One region of the Janthinobacterium sp. 64 genome, then DNA from elsewhere that is predicted to be linked to it. Evidence: predicted binding sites of a transcription regulator. Region 1 holds the regulator's gene; each other region holds the start of a gene.
The links. Region 1 encodes FNR, which switches genes on or off when oxygen is low (the NO sensors DNR and NnrR bind a similar motif). Its sites were predicted from a motif close to TTGATNNNNATCAA; they were not measured.

Region 1 (5,682 bases):
TGGCTTCCTCGGTGGCGAACGCGGCGCGGATCAGGCGTTTCGTGCCCAGGGTGCCGACGGAGCCGCGCACGCCGTGCAGGATGCGCGCCACGTCGCTGTGGCGGCCCGATTGCAACGCGGTTTCGGCGTCGCGCACGGGCGTCATGCCCTTGTTCAGGGCGTCTTCCACCATGCGCCGCAGCACGCCGCGCCCCTTCGCATCGCGGCCCATCACGCGCATCAGCGGCGCCATGGAAAATACTTCCTCATCGGCAACAGTCACCGGCTCGGCCGTCTGCACGGGCGGGCGCTTGGGCAGGTGGCGCAGGATGACTGCCATCATCTCTTCCACCACCACGGGCTTGGCGATGAAGTCGCTGATGCCTGCCGTCATGCAGCGCTCGCGCTCGGACGCCAGCACGCCGGCGGTCATGGCGATCACGGGCAAGTTCAAGCGCAGTTCCGTGCGGATGATGTGGGTCGCGCTGAAGCCGTCCATGACGGGCATTTGCATGTCCATCAGCACGATATCGTAGCGCAGCGCTTCCGTGCGCAGCCGTTCCACGGCTTGCAAGCCGTCGCCGACCACGTCCAGGGTGGCGCCCATGTGTTCGAGGATGCCGCGCGCCACGGCCTGGTTCAAATGATTGTCTTCCACCAGCAGGAAATGCACGCCGGCCAGTTCCGTACCCAGCGGCTGGTGCAGGATGCGCTGTTCGCCGCCGTCGTTCTTGGCGATCAGCGCCTGGTGCAGGGCGTCGAACAGGCTCGAACCCGTGATCGGCTTCATCAGCACGACATCGGCCTCGGCCGCGCTGGAGATTTCTTCCAGGTGGTTGCGGGCGAAGGCGTTGACCATCACCACGATGGGCTGGCGCTGGCCGCTGGCCGCCTGGCGGATGGCCTTGGCCGTGGCCAGGCCGTCCATGACGGGCATGTGCCAGTCGGCCAGCACCACGTCGTACGGTTGCTGCTGCGCCAGGCGTTCGCGGTACAGTTCGATGGCGGCAAAGCCGGAGTCCACTTCGTCGGCCAGCCAGCCCCAGGCCTCGATCAGCTTGACGATCAGTTCGCGCGTGGTGCGGTTGTCGTCGGCCACCAGCAGGCGCAGCTGGCCCAGGGCCGGCGTGCGCCGCGTTTCGGCCGGCTGCGCCAGCATCTCGAAGGGCACGCTGAACCAGAAGCGGCTGCCCTTGCCTTCGCTGCTGGCCACGGCGATGTCGCCGCCCATCATGTGGATCAGCTGCTTGCTGATGGCCAGGCCCAGGCCCGTGCCGCCGAAGCGCCGCGTGATGCTCTGGTCACCCTGCGAAAATGCGGCAAACAGTTGCTGTTGCTGCAGTTCCGTCATGCCGATGCCCGTGTCGCGCACTTCGAAGCGCAGCCAGGCGCGGCCGCTCTCGCTCTTGCTCTCGGCCAGGCTGACGGCCACCACCACTTCGCCGCTTTCCGTGAACTTGATGGCGTTGCCGGCCAGGTTGACGAGAATTTGCTGCAGGCGCTGGGCGTCGCCCACCAGGCGCCGCGGCACGTCGGGCTCGACGGCGATGGCCAGTTCCAGCTCCTTTTCGCCCGCATTCATCGTCATCGTCGTGGCCAGCGTGTTCATGACCTCGTCGAGGTCGAATTCGACGGGCGACAATTCCATGCGGCGCGCCTCGATCTTCGAATAGTCGAGCACATCGTTGAGGATGCCCAGCAGCGACTGGCCCGCCACGCGCACCATGGTCAGATACTTGCGCTGTTCCGTATCGAGCCTGGTATTGCCCAATAAGTACACCATGCCCAGCACGGCATTGAGGGGCGTGCGGATTTCATGGCTCATGTTGGCCACGAAATCGCTCTTTGCCCGGTTGGCCGCCTCGGCCCGGTCGCGCTCCTGTTCCAGTTCCGCCGCGCGCGCTTCGAGTTCCTGCTGCAGGCGGTCGCGTTCGCTCATCAGGCCGTTGAACGCTTCCGTCAGTTCGCCGATTTCGTCGCGCTGCTGCACCGGCACGGGGGTGAAGCGGCTGCCGCTGGTACGCAGGGCCAGCAAGGTGTCGCGCAGGCGCACCAGCGGCGACAGCAGGCGCACGGTGACCCAGCCCAGAACAAACGCGGCCAGCAGCGAGGCGAGGGTGCTCCACAGCACCAGCCGGTAGAGCACGCCATCGAACGGTTCGAAGGCATCGTCGAGGGGCAGCGAGGCGGCCAGCAGCCAGTTCACCGATTTCAGGCGCTTGAAGCTGTTGACGGCCGTGATGCCGCGGCTGTTGGTGCTGACCATGCTGCCTTCGCCATCTTGCTTCAGCAACTCGGTGGTTGTCCGGTTGGCGTTCGGCAGGCGCGGCTGCAGCAAGCGGCTGGTATCGGGGTGCAGCACGTAACGCGGCACGGCGCCGCGCGTGAGGATGAAGTAATAGCCGCTCTTGCCGATCTTTTCCGTGCGCAAACGGCCCAGCAAGTTGTCTTTGTACAGGCGCAGCACGCCGATCACCACGCCGGCCACCTGGCCATCGGCCGTGAGCACGGGCGCCACCATCTGCACGATGGGCATGCCGCTCGATTTGCCCAGCATCGGCTCGGTGATCATGGGCTGGCGCGTGCGCAAGACGGTCTGGAAATATTCGCGCTCGGCCACGTTGATGCCGGCGCGGCCCGTGACTAGCGGCATGTCAGCGACGACGGCGCCTTGCGCATCGAGCACCAGCACGTCGTCGAACAGTACCAGCATCGAGCGGCGCGAATAGTATTCGCGCAATTGGGCGGGCTGGGCGATCAATGCCGGCGGCTGCTGCCTGGCCGTCAGCGTGACGATCTGCAGCAGCATGCCCAGCTTGTCGTCGAGTTCGGCAGCGGTGCGGGTGATCAGGGCAGACTGCTGGCTCACCAGTACTCGCGTGAAGTCGGCGCGCATGCGCTGTACCTGTAGCATGGTGACCAGCGCGATCATGGCGATCGAGGTCAGGCTGGTGGCCAGCGCGACTTTTGCTTTGATGCCGAGAGGCTTCATGATTTCCTTTTCAGTACCGGGCGCTACAGGCGGCAGATAATGCTGTCAGGAATTTTCCTATCAATGCCCCAGCTTGGCAAGCGGCACCACGCAAATTGCCCGCCCCGCATGGGCTTTTGACGATGTTGCCATATAATCAAAGTCAGAACGTCGTTTATTGAGCGGAAATGCAGTGAAATTGGCACACGGCAACCCTGTATGCAGTAAACTTGTTATTGCATTTTCTAAAAGGTACCGACATGACTGAAGCGCTACTCACTCCCACCATGCCCACCGTGACCGTGGAAGCGTTGCGTGCGCGATGCTCGACCTGCAGCATGCATCAATTGTGCCTGCCAATGGGCCTCGATGTGGGCGACATGGACAGGCTGGACCAGATTATCGGCCGCCGCCGCAAGATCGTGCGCGGTGCCTCGCTGTTCCGCATCGGCGACTCGTTCCAGAACCTGTATGCGATCCGCCTGGGGCACTTCAAGACCTACCAGATCAATCCGGGCGGCGAAGAGCAGGTGACGGGTTTCCAGATGGCGGGTGAACTGCTGGGCATGGACGCCATCAGCGCCGACCGCCACCACTGTAATGCGGTGGCGCTGGAAGACAGCGAAGTGTGTGAAATTCCGTTTTCCAGCCTGGAACAATTGCTGGGCAATATGCCGACCCTGTTGCGCCATTTCCATCGCATGATGAGCCAGGAAATCACGCGCGAGCAAAGCGTCATGCTGTTGCTGGGCAATATGCAGGCGACCCAGCGTTTTGCCGCCTTTATCGTCAACCTGGCCTCGCGCTATGAAGCGCGCGGTTATTCGCCCAGCAAATTCCAGCTGCGCATGTCGCGCGAGGAAATCGGCAATTACCTGGGGCTGACCATCGAGAGCGTCAGCCGTTTATTGTCGAAATTCAAGAAGGAAGGCTGGCTGCGCGTCTCCAATCGCGAGATCGAGATCTTGCAGCCCGCCAAATTAAAAGCTATTACCGCCGGCACGGACGTCTGTAAATAAGGCTTACAGCTCTTCATCGGCGTGCAGCGCGATGCTGCGCTGCAGCGGCCAGGTCCAGATGCCGGACAGGCGCCACTCGCGTTTGTCGTTTTCTACCAGTACCTGCCAGCGGCTGCGCTCGAGCATCGGCAGCGCTACGGAAAAATTGCCGGCCGCATCGGGCTGCACCAGCAGCTTGATATCCTTTTCCGGCAGGGTCGCATGCGCCAGGTGCAGCTGCAGCGGACCCTGGTAAGCCTTGCCGAAGCTGTGCACGGAACCACTCAGGCGCGCTGACGCCACATCATAGGACAGGCTGGTATCCATCGCCAGGTCGCTGGCGATCGTGTCGCGCTTCAAATCCTGGTTGATTGCCTTGCCCTGCTTGTAATAGTCGCCCACCACCAGCGCATCGGGCTGCGTAAACGCGATATAGCCCATGAAACTGCCGACGACCACGGACAGGCCGGGACCGATCATCAGCAGCCAAGGCCAGCGATGCTTGTACCACGGGGCAGCGGGGGCTTGCAGTTTCAGACTGTCGGACATTTTGTTCTCCTTGGGGTCAGACCCTTTGGGTCTGACCCCAGCTTTTGCTTCTGGGTTGAAAATACAGTAAAGCTAACGCATGTTTGATGCTACCCCTACGGCGACATACCGGGGTCGGACCCAGAGGGTCCGACCCCGAATCAACATCACCGCGGCACGATGAATACCGCGCTTTCACGCACATGCAGCGATGGGTCGTCCAGCGATTGCAGTTCGATCGCAATCTTGTTCGAACCCTTCTCGCCCACGCCGTGCGGTACGCGCAGGCGGATCGGCCAACCCAGCGTTTCCGTCGGCTGCAAGGTCACTTCTTCGCGCGTCAGCAAGGTCAGGCCCGGCAAACCGGAAGCGCTGATCTTGAAATGCTGGCTTTGCTCGGAGGTGTTCATGATCTGCAAGCGGTAGACGTTTTCGATCATGCCGTCTTCCACTTCGCGTCCCATCGAACCGCGGTCGCGGATCACGTCCATTTTCAGGGGCGTGCGCAGCGCCAGCGAGGTACACACGGCGATGATGATCAGGGCCAGGATGGAAGTGTAGATCAAGACGCGCGGGCGCATGGCGCGCTGGCGTATCTGCTTCGAACTGAAGTTGTTTTCCATCGCATGGTCGGTACTGTAGCGTACCAGTCCCCGCGGCCGGTCGACCTTGTCCATCACGCTGTTGCAGGCATCGACGCAGGCGGCGCAGCCGATGCATTCATACTGCAGGCCGTTGCGGATATCGATGCCGGTCGGACACACCTGCACGCACAGGGTGCAGTCGATGCAGTCGCCCAGCTTGTCGTTGTTGCCAGCCTTCTTGCTGATGGCGCCACGCGGTTCGCCGCGCTTGGCATCGTAGGTGATGATCAGGGTGTCCTGGTCGAACATGGCGCTCTGGAAGCGCGCGTAGGGGCACATGTATTTGCACACCTGCTCGCGCAGCCAGCCCGCGTTGCCGTAGGTTGCCAGGCTGTAGAACAAGACCCAGAACCATTCCCAGGGACCGAAATTGAGGGTGGTCACCTCGCGCGCCAGTTCCTTGATCGGCGTGAAGTAGCCGACAAAGGTAAAGCCCGTCCACAGGGCGATGGCGCCCCATGCCAGGTGCTTGGCCGTCTTCTTGAAGGCCTTGCGCACGGAGGGTCCCTGCTTGTCGAGGGCCATGCGCGCGCTGCGCGTGCCCTCGATACGGCGTTCGACC
Region 2 (5,682 bases), 740 kb from region 1:
GCGCGATGCCGGCGGCAAGCATGGCCTGGTCGACGGCGTCGTAGGTGAACATCTCGCCCGTGTACATCCACAGCTTGTCGGCGGCGGCCTGCGTTTTCGCGTGGCTGTCGGCCGTGCCGTCGCCGAGGCGCACGATCAGGTCACCGCTGCGGCGCAGGTGATAGGTCACTTCCTTGACCGACTTTTGCGCCACTTCGACGATGCGTGGATCGCTGCATTTCGTCAGTTCCAGCAGCTGGAAGTAATGCCAGCTGTCGAAGAAGAACTGGCGCATCATGGTGTCGGCGTAATTGCCGTTCGGCTGCTCGACCAGCAAGCAATTCTTGAAGTCGTGGGCATCGCGCAAAAAGGCGATGTCGTCCTCGTCGCGGCCCGCGTTTTCCAGTTCGGCCGCATAGCTGAACCACAAACGCGTCTGGCCCAGCAAGTCCAGCGCCACGTTGGTCAGCGCCATGTCTTCTTCCAGCGCCGGCCCCTTGCCACACAGCTGCGACAGCTGCTGGCTGAGGATCAGGGCGTTGTCGCCCAAGCGCAAAAGGTAATCGAATTTTTGTTGAGTGAGCTTGTCATCCATTGCAGGCGCTCCCATCACAGGTTCTTGACTTCTTCCGGCATCGGGAAGAAGGTGGGATGACGGTACACCTTGCTGTTCGACGGTTCGAACAGGGCGCCCTTGTCGCCGGGGCTGCTGGCGACGATATCGGCCGCGCGCACCACCCAGATGCTCACGCCTTCATTGCGGCGCGTGTAGACGTCGCGCGCATGGTTGACCGCCATGGTGGCGTCGGAAGCGTGCAGGCTGCCCACATGCTTGTGCGCCAGGCCGTGCTGGCTGCGGATGAAAATTTCCCACAATGGCCATTCTTTGCTCATGTTGCTATCCCCTTTTATCGATATTTTTCAGGCTGCCGCTTTGCTAGCGGCTTGCTTGTCAGCGTAGGCGAGCAAGGCATCGCGGAACCACTCGCCGTCTTCATACGCTTTCACGCGCGTTTGCAGGCGCTCGCGGTTGCACGGACCATTGCCCTTCAATACATTGTTGAACTCGGACCAGTCGATCTCGCCGAATGCATAGTGGCCCGTTTCCGCATTGAATTTCAGGTCGGGATCGGGCACGGTCAAGCCCAGGTATTCGATTTGCGGCACGGTCTGGTCGACCATGCGCTGGCGCAATTCGTCGTTCGAGAACAGCTTGATGCGCCATTGCGCCGACTGGGCACTGTTGACGGAGGCGGCGTCGGACGGGCCGAACATCATCAGGGACGGCCACCACCAGCGGTTCAAGGCATCCTGCGCCATGGCTTTCTGTGCCGGCGTGCCCTTGCACAGCGACATCATGATGTCGTAACCCTGGCGCGCATGGAACGATTCTTCCTTGCAGACGCGGATCATGGCGCGCGCATACGGGCCATACGAGCAGCGGCACAGGGGAATCTGGTTGATGATGGCGGAGCCGTCGACGAGCCAGCCGATGGCGCCCATGTCCGCCCACGACAGGGTGGGATAATTGAAGATGCTGGAATACTTGGCTTTGCCCGAGTGCAAGGCTGCCAGCAAGTCGTCGCGCGACACGCCTAACGTTTCCGCGGCGCTGTACAGGTACAGGCCGTGACCGGCTTCGTCCTGGATCTTGGCCAGCAGGATCGATTTGCGTTTCAGCGTCGGCGCGCGCGTGACCCAGTTACCTTCGGGCAGTTGGCCGACGATTTCCGAATGCGCGTGCTGCGAAATCTGGCGGATCAGGGTCTTGCGGTAGGCGTCCGGCATCCAGTCCTTGGCCTCGATCTTGATGCCTTCGTCGATGCGCGCCTGGAAAGCGCGCTCTTCCTGGCCCATGTCGTCGAGGGAACGGACGTTCTTGAGGCCGGTTTCAACCATTTGTGCGTACATGATGTGTCTCCCATGTCTTTGATTTTGCGCAGCAACGCGGTGCGATGAACAGATAATACGATACAAAAAACGATTTGCATACACTTGATATGAATCATTTTAAAAATTCGTATCTTGTGCGGGTTTTTTGTGCGTATGATATTGCTTATGAGAAAACATCACGAAGTGCCACCCGCGCTTCCGGCAAATTATTGCCGCGCTACCCGCGCAGCCAAGTAAACTGCTGCTTTTATTGATTCGACCGCAACACGGCCAGACCGGAACCACATGAAGAACACCCGCTGCACGGCATGGATAGCCGATTTCCTGGAAAGCGACCCACCGCGCTCAAAGTCCCTGGTGATGACGATTTTCGGCGACGCCATCGTGCCGCGCGGCGGCGCCATCTGGCTGGGCAGCCTGATCGAACTGCTGGCACCGTTTGGCGTGAATGACCGCTTGCTGCGCACCAGCGTGTTCCGCCTGGCGCAGGAAGGCTGGCTCAGCTCGCAACGCGACGGCCGCCGCAGTGCCTATACGATACGCCCGGAAGCGCTGGCCCGCTTCGAGCGCGCCTACCGCCGCATCTATGCGCCGCTGGTCGTGCACTGGGATGGCAGCTGGACCCTGGTGATCGGGCCGGCCGGCAGCATCGGCGCCGCCGAGCGGGGCGCGCTGCGCAAGGAATTGTTATGGGCTGGCTATGGCTTGATTTCTCCCGGCATCTTTGGCCACCCGGCCAGCAATGCGGAAGCGCTGGAAGATATCCTCGTGCGCAATGAGGTGCAGGGCAAGCTCTATGTTTGCCACACCACGGAATTGCCGGGCGTGAGCACGCGTCCCCTGCGCGACATGGTGGGCGACTGCTGGGACTTGTCGGAAGTGATGGCCGGCTACGCAAAATTCATCGCCAGCTTCCAGCCCCTGCTGACCCTGCTGCAGGAAGAACCCGTGTTCGATGCGGAGCAGGCGTTCGTCATCCGCTCGCTGCTGACGCACGCCTACCGCCGCGTGCAATTGCACGACCCGCAACTGCCCGTCGAGCTGCTGCCCGAACCGTGGCCCGGCACGCAAGCGTATGCGCTGGCGCGCGACCTGTACCGCATCACCTATGCGACCGCCGAAGAACACATCCTGGCCACCCTGCGGCGCGAGGACGAGCAGGCGCCGAATGTTGAGCCATGGTTTTTTGAACGTTTTGGCGGTCTGACTACTTGAACGTCTGAAAAATGTTCAGGGCCAGGCGCGTGGCCGCAGGCAGTACGACTAGTACGCCAAGGCAACGCAACGCCGCCATGGGCATTTTCTCAGGCGTTCACTGCTTCACCACTACTTGCTTGGCCCCTGCCAGCAAATCCTGCCCCAGCTTTTCCAGCGCATTGACCTGCACCAGCATGGTGTCGAGGATGGCGACGTTGAAGGTAAATTCGGCCGGCGTCGTATAGCCGGGGAAACGCAGGATGCGCAGCAATTCCTGCAAGGTCGTGCCCTTGCCCAGGTGCGCCAGCGCGTCGCTGAGGGCGCTGACTTTCTTTTCCAGTTCGTGTATGTGCTTGCCATTGTCGTCCATGATGCCCTCCCCGTGTTGGAGCTATCACGTTAGCAAAGCACGTCCGCCATCGTTTGCGCCAGCACAAAGGCGCGGCTAAAACGGGTATCATCGCGCCATTGCACACGATGCAAAACCCATACGTTTTTATCAGGAACACACATGACCATTAAAATCAGCCAGCAATTCGACGCCGGCGCGATCGAGGTGCTGCGCGCCGACGATGCCCACTCCATCGAGCTGAACATCCGCAAGGATTCCCACGCCGACATCACGCAGTGGTTTTACTTCCGCCTGCAAGGCGCGCAAGGCGAGGCGTGCACGATCCGCTTCATGAATGCCGGCAAGTCGGCCTATCCTGACGGCTGGAAAGATTACCAGGCCGTGGCCAGCTATGACCGCGAAACCTGGTTCCGCGTGCCGACCAGCTTTGACGGCACGGTGATGACCATCGAACATACGCCGGAAGAAGAAAGCGTGTACTACGCCTACTTCGAACCGTATCCATGGGACCGCCACCTGGCCCTGATCGACAGCGCGCAAGCGTCGCCGCTGGTGCGCCTGATCGACCTGGGCAGCACCGTGGAAGGCCGCGACATGAATCTGCTGGTCGTCGGCGACGCCGATGCCGAGAAAAAAGTCTGGGTCATCGCGCGCCAGCATCCCGGTGAAACGATGGCCGAATGGTTTGTGGAAGGCATGCTCGAGGCCTTGCTGGACCAGGCCAATCCATTTGCCCGCCAGTGCCTGCAAGACGCCGTCTTCTACGTGGTGCCGAACATGAACCCGGACGGTTCCGTGCATGGCAACCTGCGCACCAACGCGGCCGGCGCCAACCTGAACCGCGAATGGATGACGCCGACCATGGAGCGCAGCCCGGAAGTGTTCCTGGTGAAACAGAAGATGCATGAAATCGGCTGCGACCTGTTCCTCGACGTGCATGGCGACGAAGGTCTGCCATATGTATTCGTGGCTGGCAGCGACGCGCTGGAAAACTTCACGCCGGCACAAAAAGCCGAGCAAGACCGCTTCATTGCCGACTTCAAGGTGGCCAGCCCCGACTTCCAGGACGAGCACGGCTATGAAGACGGCCCGTTCACGCCGGAAGTGCTGACCATGGGTTCGCCCCACATCACGCACGCGTTCGGCTGCCTGGCACTGACCCTGGAACTGCCGTTCAAGGACAATGCCAACGATCCCGACCCACAAACGGGCTGGAGCGGCGCCCGCAGCGCCGCCCTGGGCGCGGCCGTGCTGCAGCCTATCCTGTCGACCTTGCGCGCCTGAGCGCCAGGGCCGGACCGGCCCGCGTGAACCCGATGCCCCGCTCGCCGGGGCATTTTTTTTGACCGCACGGCAAGCGTTGCTGGACGAATGGTTTTTTTCGCAAACATCTTGCCTGTCAGAAATTATCGTCCTACACTATTCAACAGAATCGGGCCGTGCCACGCTGCGCGGCCCCGCAAGAATATACGGCCGGGCAGGTCGCCACGACTTCCCGCCACCGGCAATACACATCCACGGCCCTGTCCCCGCCGAATTAGCTTTCTGTAACGCAAACTGACCGCATCAGCATCGTCATGCACAGGCGCCGCTTGTCCGCAGGACCATGCCAAGCGCACGCTTTCCGCTTTACGTCGAGGATGAATACCCTATGTCCAAGCTTAAAATCAGTACCCGTTTGGCCTTCAGTTTCGGCCTGATCATTGTCCTGCTTGCCATGGTGGCATTTGTTTCCATCAGCCGCATCCGCAACATCAATGCCTCGACGGAAAAAATTGTCAATGACCGCTATGTCAAGGTCATGCTGTCCAATACGATACAGTCCGAGGTCAATGTCCAGGCCCGTCTCCTGAGCATCGCCATCATCGGTGCCAACGATGCCGACGAAGTCAGCAGTTCCGTGGCCAAGGTGCAGGCGTCGATCAAGAAGAACGTGGAATTGCTGGCGCGACTGAAAACCCTGGTCAATACGCCCAAAGGCCAGGAGCTGCTCCAGGCCGTGATGAGCAGCCGCGCAACGTATGGCAAGACGCGCGATGCGAATATCAAGCTGTTACAAGAAGGCAAATCGGAAACGGCGGGCATTTTCCTGCTGACACAGCTGCGCTATCCGCAAGAAAAATTCCTGACGGCATTGGCGGCCATGGCCAGCTTCCAGGAATCACTGATGGAAAGCGAAGGCAAGCAAGCCGCCGCCGACGGACGCATGGCCATCATCCTGACCCTGTCGCTGTCGCTCGCCGCGACGGCCATCGCCATCG
Region 3 (5,682 bases), 1.9 Mb from region 1:
TGTCGCCCGGCGCGAAAGAGACGCCGGAAGGCGTGGTCGAGGGCGTGGCCGTCGGGGCCGCCGTCGGTGCGGGCATCGGCGCGGCCACCACCCTGGCGACGGGGCCGCTCGGTCCCGTCGTCGGCGCGCTGGTGGGCGCACACGTGGGCTCGCTCTACAGTTTCAATAAAATGAAGGAGGCGGGCGAGGCCGAAGCAAATGGGGACCGGGATGGCGAAAACCGCCGCCAGCCACGCCATCCTGGCATGCTGATCGCCGTGGCGCTGGGCGGCCTCGACGAGCGCGAACGGGCGCTCGAAGCGCTGCACCGGCTGGGCGCCGAGCATATCGAGGAAGCGGAAGGCACGATCGCCAATGGCGACTGGCATGATTTCGACCCGCTCAGCATTCCCGTGCTGGTGGCGTGAATTCATAAATTCCGAGCTGCATGAAATTTAGGTATGATACTTGTCAGTATTAGTAATTATTGGTAAACAATGCCGACAGGGATAGTTTCCGCGCGCCCAAAGTGACACCGGACCAAGGTGACTGCCTGTAGTACTTGCCTCGCATGCTAACGAGTATGGATAGGAGGTCGCGTCATGACACAGGCATGGTTCATTCTGACACGGGCAGACGGGCGCGACATCTGCGCGCCCTCGCCGGCACAGCTGGCCGATGCGCTGGCCGAGGTTTACCGCGGCGCCACGCCGGACGGCAGCCCGGCCGCCGTTTTGTTGCGCTTTGGATACGACGACGGCTTGATGTATCAGGTCGAGGTCGCTAGCGGAGGCGAAGTCACTTTCGAGGAATGGTCGGACCGCGATTGCGAAATCGCCCTGGCCAGTCCGCGCCACATGTCGGCTCTGCCGCAGGGCGACGCGCTGCAGCTGTGGCAGTGGCTGGCGCAGCGCCAGGTGGCGAAGATCCGCAGCCAGCCCTGGCAGGGCGGCTAGTCCGCCTTTTTCAACAGGCCCTAGTGCGCCATCAGCACGGGGATCGTCATGCTCTGCAAAATCGTGCGCGTGACGCCGCCGAGGATGGTTTCGCGCAGGCGCGAATGGCCATACGCTCCCATCACCAGCAAGTCGGCCGACAGGTCGGCGGCCTGCGACAGCAGCGCTTCGCCGATGTCGCCGCGCCGCACGCCACCGCCATCGAGCAGATGCAGCCGCGCTTCCACGCCGTGGCGCGCCAGGTAGTGCGTCAGTTCGGCGCCCGGTTGTTCGCCGTGTTCGGCCGCATGCACCTGGGCGTCGAAGATGGCCACGTGGACTTGCCCGGCACGCTGCAGCAGGGGCAGGGCGGCGCTCACGGCGCGGCTCGCTTCCTTGCTGGCGTTCCAGGAAATGAGCACATTGCGCGCCGCTGCCGGCGGCGCCAGCAGGGGCAGCGGCGGCGCATACGGCACGATCAGCACGGGACGGCCCGAATGCAGCAGCACATAGGCGGGGAAGTCGCGCATCACGGATGGCGATTTATCCTTGGCATTGTATTGGCTGATGACGACCAGGTCCGCATAGCGGGCCAGCAGGCTGATGCCGCCCGCCGCCTCGTCGTCGAGCACGCGCTGTTCGAACGAGGCGACGCCGGCCGCGCGCACCTGTTGCTCGAAACCGTCGAGGGCGCGCGTCGCCCGTTCGCGCAGGAAATTCAAATGCAAGCTCAGGTTCGGGTCGGCATCGAGGTCGGGCTGGTTCTGGTACAGCAGCCGCGACACGCCCGTCAGCGCCACGCCCGTCAGGTGGCCGCCGCACGCCTGGGCGATGCTGGCGGCCGCGTCGATGCGGGCGGCGCGCCCGGCGCTGTCGTCGATGTGGAGCAATACGGTTTTATATGTCATGGCCTGTCCTCTCGCTGTGCGGTAGCGGCCATTCTGGCACAGTCCGGGGTGCCGGCCGCGCACGACTGCATCAGGCTGACCACTTGATCTGGCGCAACGCTGGCGATAAAAACTGCCCCTACACTTGATCCCACGCAGAACAACCATAACAAGCGGGGAGAGACAGCAATGAAGGAACAAAAGGTAGCACTGGTCACGGGCGGCATGGGCGGCCTGGGCACGGCCTTGTGCCGCCGCCTGCATGCGGCGGGCTTTGCCGTTGTGGCGGCACATACGCCAGGCAATGCGCGCGTGGCAAGCTGGCTCGACGAGCAGCAGGCGCAGCAGTATTATTTCCATCCGCTGGCCATCGACGTGACGGATTTCGCTGCCTGCAGCGAGGCCGTCGGCAAGGTGCTGGCGCAGTTCGGCCGCATCGACGTGCTGGTCAACAACGCCGGCATCACGCGCGACCAGAGCATGCGCAAGATGGAATTGCCGCACTGGGCCGAGGTCATGCGCACCAATCTCGACAGCCTGTTCAACATGAGCAAGCAGGTGCTCGAACCCATGCTGGAAAAAAAATGGGGCCGCATCATCAATATCTCGTCCGTGAATGGCCAGAAGGGCGCGTTTGGCCAGTGCAACTATGCGGCCGCCAAGGCGGGCGTGCATGGCTTCAGCAAGGCGCTGGCGCTGGAAGTGGCGCGCCACGGCATCACCGTCAACACGGTCTCGCCCGGCTACCTGCGCACGCAGATGGTGACGGCCGTGCCGGCCGATATTTTGGAAACGAAGATCCTGCCGCAGATTCCCCTGGGCCGCCTGGGCGAGCCGGACGAGGTGGCGGCCCTGGTGGCTTACCTGGCGTCCGACGAGGCGGCGTTCGTCACGGGCGCGAACATCGCCATCAATGGCGGACAGCACATGAGTTAAGCAAGCTCAGTCAAGCAAGCAAGACTGCAGCTTGCATCAGGGCAATGGCAGTAGAGGAGACCCGTCCACCCAGCCGGCACGCACGATGCTGGCGCAGGACGGAAGGCAATGGTAGTCACGCTGGAAAACAGGGGGCAGGGCAGCGATGCCTTGCCCTTTGTCGTTGCGCCGCCGTCATGCTACGCCGCGCCGGGCTTTTTCCAGCCGTGTCTGGCAATCGATGCACAGGCGCGCTTCCGGGCGCGCATTCAGGCGCGACAGGCCGATGGCTTCGCCGCAGTTGTCGCACAGGCCATAACTGCCATCGGCAAACCTGGCCAGCGCATGCCGGATGATGGCCAGCTGCGCCAGGTTGTGCTCGGCCGCTTCGCTGACGAGGGCGTTCAAGGTGCGCACGCTGGCGTTGTCGGCCGGCGAAGCTTCGATTTCATTGAGCAGCGAGGCGCGCGCATCGGCTTCGGCCGTCTCGTTCTCGATCTGTTCCAGCAACGCCAGCTTGCGTTGCTCCAGCACGCCGCGCAGGCGTTGCAGCTGGTCTTGCGGCAATCCATTCATGGCTATCACCCGGTAGAGGTTACTCCCATCATGGTAGTCCAAGATCGGCAGCTTTGCTTGCGCTACTGCCTGCGCCGCGTTTGACGCGGCGCAGGCAGGCACGGGCCGTTCTATGCTGGCTCCTTCAGGCAGTTGACCATCCAGGCGACGCCGAACTGGTCTTTCAGCATGCCGAAGCGCTTGGCCCAGAACGTTTCCTCCAGCGGCATCTGGATGTTGCCATCACGCGCCAGCGCGTCGAAGGCCCGTTCCGCCTCTTCCGGCGTGTCGAGGGTCAGGCAGATCGAGCTGCCGTGCATGCCCTTGGCGCCATCTTCGGTGCAGCCGCCGTCCGAGCCCATCAGCATGGTGGGGCCCAGCTGCACGGAGCCGTGCATGATCTTGTCGTACCAGTCTTCCTTGACTTGCTCCTGGCCCGGCGAGCCGCGAAACGGCATCAGGCACAGGTCTGTGCCATGCAGGTGCTGGCGGTAGTATTCCAGCGCTTGTGCGCAATTTCCATTGAATTGCAAATACGGTTCGATACGCATATTGGCCTCCTCTGGTGGCCCCGCGGGCACGATTGCCAGGCGGGGACGTCCCAGTATAGGCGCTCGCCGGCCAAATTCAATCAGTCCGGCGCCATCTCTTGCAGCCGCTCACGCACCTTGCCCAGGGTGCCGAGGATGCGCTCGGGATTGCGGGCAAGCACGGCGCTGCCCAGGTGCAACAAGCTCGTCGCCAGGCTGATCCAGTGCCGCACGTCGTCGTTGCGGGCGATGCGCAGGCGCACCGTGTCGAGCAGGCCGCTGAGCTGGCGCTGCGCCGTTTCCAGGCCGGCCACCGTATGCCCGGCGGCATCGGCATACAGCTGGTTGGCTTGCTGGCGCAAGGCCACTTCCAGGGCGAAGACGGCTTGCGCCTGACTGTGGCTGATGCCGTTTTCTCCCTGGCTGGCGCGCTTGCGGATGGCGCGCATGACGGCGCCATGCAGGGTGACGGCCGCCTGCGACAGGCTGTCGGCCAGTTGCTCGACGCGCATGGCGCTGCTCAGGGCCGCTTCGCGGCGTTCGTCGCCGCTGTTCCTGTCTACCGATCCGTCCATCTTGCCTCCGTGGTGGTGAGGGTGGCAGCGAGCTGGGCGTGTTCACGCCCCAGTGCCGCCAGTTGCCGGCGCGCCAGAGTGTGGCGCAAGCCGTACAGCCGGTACTCCTCGGTTTTGCTTTGCTGCATGTTTTTCGCCAGCACGGCCAGCAGGCGCTGCTGCGGCGCGTCCGCATACGCGATTTCCACGTCGAGCAAGCCGAGCACCATGTCGCGCTCGTTGTCGCCGCTCTTGTCGTACAGCGCCAGCAAGCCGTCGAGCGCGGCCAGCAGGGCTTGCAGCGGCGCATCGCCCTCGTGCAGCACCTGCGCCAGGTGCGCCTGCTGGCTGGCCGCGCCGCCCAGGCGCGAGAGTTGCTGCAGCAGCAAGGTGTAGGCGCTGACATGGCGGTCATCGATGCCGCTGCCCGGCCAGGCGCGGATGGCGGCGCCGGCACTGGCCAGTTCGGGCTGCACGTCATACGCGTCGTCCTGCGCCAGCCGGCCCAGCGCCTGCAGGTACAGGCGCACGGCTTGCGCCAGGCGCGCGACATCCGCTTGTGCGGCACGGCGCTGGGCATCGAGCAGGCGTTCGCGCGCGTCTTCGGCCGGCGACAGATAGGGACGGGCGCGCTGGTAAGTGTCGACGTGGCGCTGCGACAGTTCGCTGAAGGCGTTCAGGGCATCGGTGCCGGCGGCCAGGGCGCGCACCTGCGCCAGCTCGGGGCGCGCGGTGGCGCAGCCGCACAGCACGGCAGCCAGGCAGAGGTGCAAAAAGAGGGTCAGGCCAAGGGTGCGGCCATGGCGGGCGGGCAGGGCGGACACGTCACCTCTCGACAGGAAATACTGTATGGAAAGGTATTGTCGTGCCGGCCTGCGCCGCCCGCCTTGTGCGGGCGCAAGCGCGCTGCGATCAGGCGCCGATTGTGCCCGCTCTGCCCGTCAATTGCCCGCGCCAGCCCAGCCCGGCGACAGTGTCGCTGGCGGGACGGTATTCGCAGCCGACCCAGCCTGCGTAGCCGATCTGGTCGAGCAGCTTGAACAGATGGCGGTAGTTGATTTCGCCCGTGCCCGGTTCGTGGCGGCCCGGCGTGTCGGCGATCTGGATGTGGCGGATCAGGGGCAGCAGGGCGCGGATGGTGTTGCTCAGTTCGCCCTCCATCCGCTGCATGTGATAGATGTCGTATTGCAGGAAGATGTTGCTGCGCTGGCAGTCGGCGATGATGTCGGCCGCTTGCTGGCTATGGTTCAGAAAGTAAGCGGGCATGTCGTAGTGGTTGATCGGCTCGATCAGCACGTGGATGCCGTGCGGCCGGCAGGCGTCGGCT

Region 2: the regulator FNR is predicted to act here: its motif matches at 1,975-1,988, upstream of paaA (1,2-phenylacetyl-CoA epoxidase subunit PaaA).
Region 3: the regulator FNR is predicted to act here: its motif matches at 1,906-1,919, upstream of CLU91_RS24830 (universal stress protein).

What each region holds. Positions count from the first base shown of each region.
Region 1 is NZ_PHUG01000001.1:3,735,065-3,740,746, reverse strand. It holds gene CLU91_RS16415 (hybrid sensor histidine kinase/response regulator) at 1-2,971, opposite strand, end outside; gene fnr (fumarate/nitrate reduction transcriptional regulator Fnr) at 3,211-3,969, shown strand; gene CLU91_RS16405 (FixH family protein) at 3,973-4,497, opposite strand; gene ccoG (cytochrome c oxidase accessory protein CcoG) at 4,644-5,682, opposite strand, start outside.
Region 2 is NZ_PHUG01000001.1:2,998,445-3,004,126, forward strand. It holds gene paaC (1,2-phenylacetyl-CoA epoxidase subunit PaaC) at 1-574, opposite strand, end outside; gene paaB (1,2-phenylacetyl-CoA epoxidase subunit PaaB) at 589-873, opposite strand; gene paaA (1,2-phenylacetyl-CoA epoxidase subunit PaaA) at 901-1,890, opposite strand; gene paaX (phenylacetic acid degradation operon negative regulatory protein PaaX) at 2,158-3,087, shown strand; gene CLU91_RS13205 (hypothetical protein) at 3,185-3,439, opposite strand; gene CLU91_RS13210 (M14 family metallopeptidase) at 3,581-4,705, shown strand; gene CLU91_RS28705 (methyl-accepting chemotaxis protein) at 5,073-5,682, shown strand, end outside.
Region 3 is NZ_PHUG01000001.1:5,623,848-5,629,529, forward strand. It holds gene CLU91_RS24820 (glycine zipper domain-containing protein) at 1-407, shown strand, start outside; gene CLU91_RS24825 (hypothetical protein) at 582-935, shown strand; gene CLU91_RS24830 (universal stress protein) at 956-1,822, opposite strand; gene phbB (acetoacetyl-CoA reductase) at 1,991-2,737, shown strand; gene CLU91_RS24840 (TraR/DksA family transcriptional regulator) at 2,912-3,292, opposite strand; gene CLU91_RS24845 (VOC family protein) at 3,403-3,822, opposite strand; gene CLU91_RS24850 (hypothetical protein) at 3,903-4,376, opposite strand; gene CLU91_RS24855 (hypothetical protein) at 4,361-5,179, opposite strand; gene otnI (2-oxo-tetronate isomerase) at 5,268-5,682, opposite strand, start outside.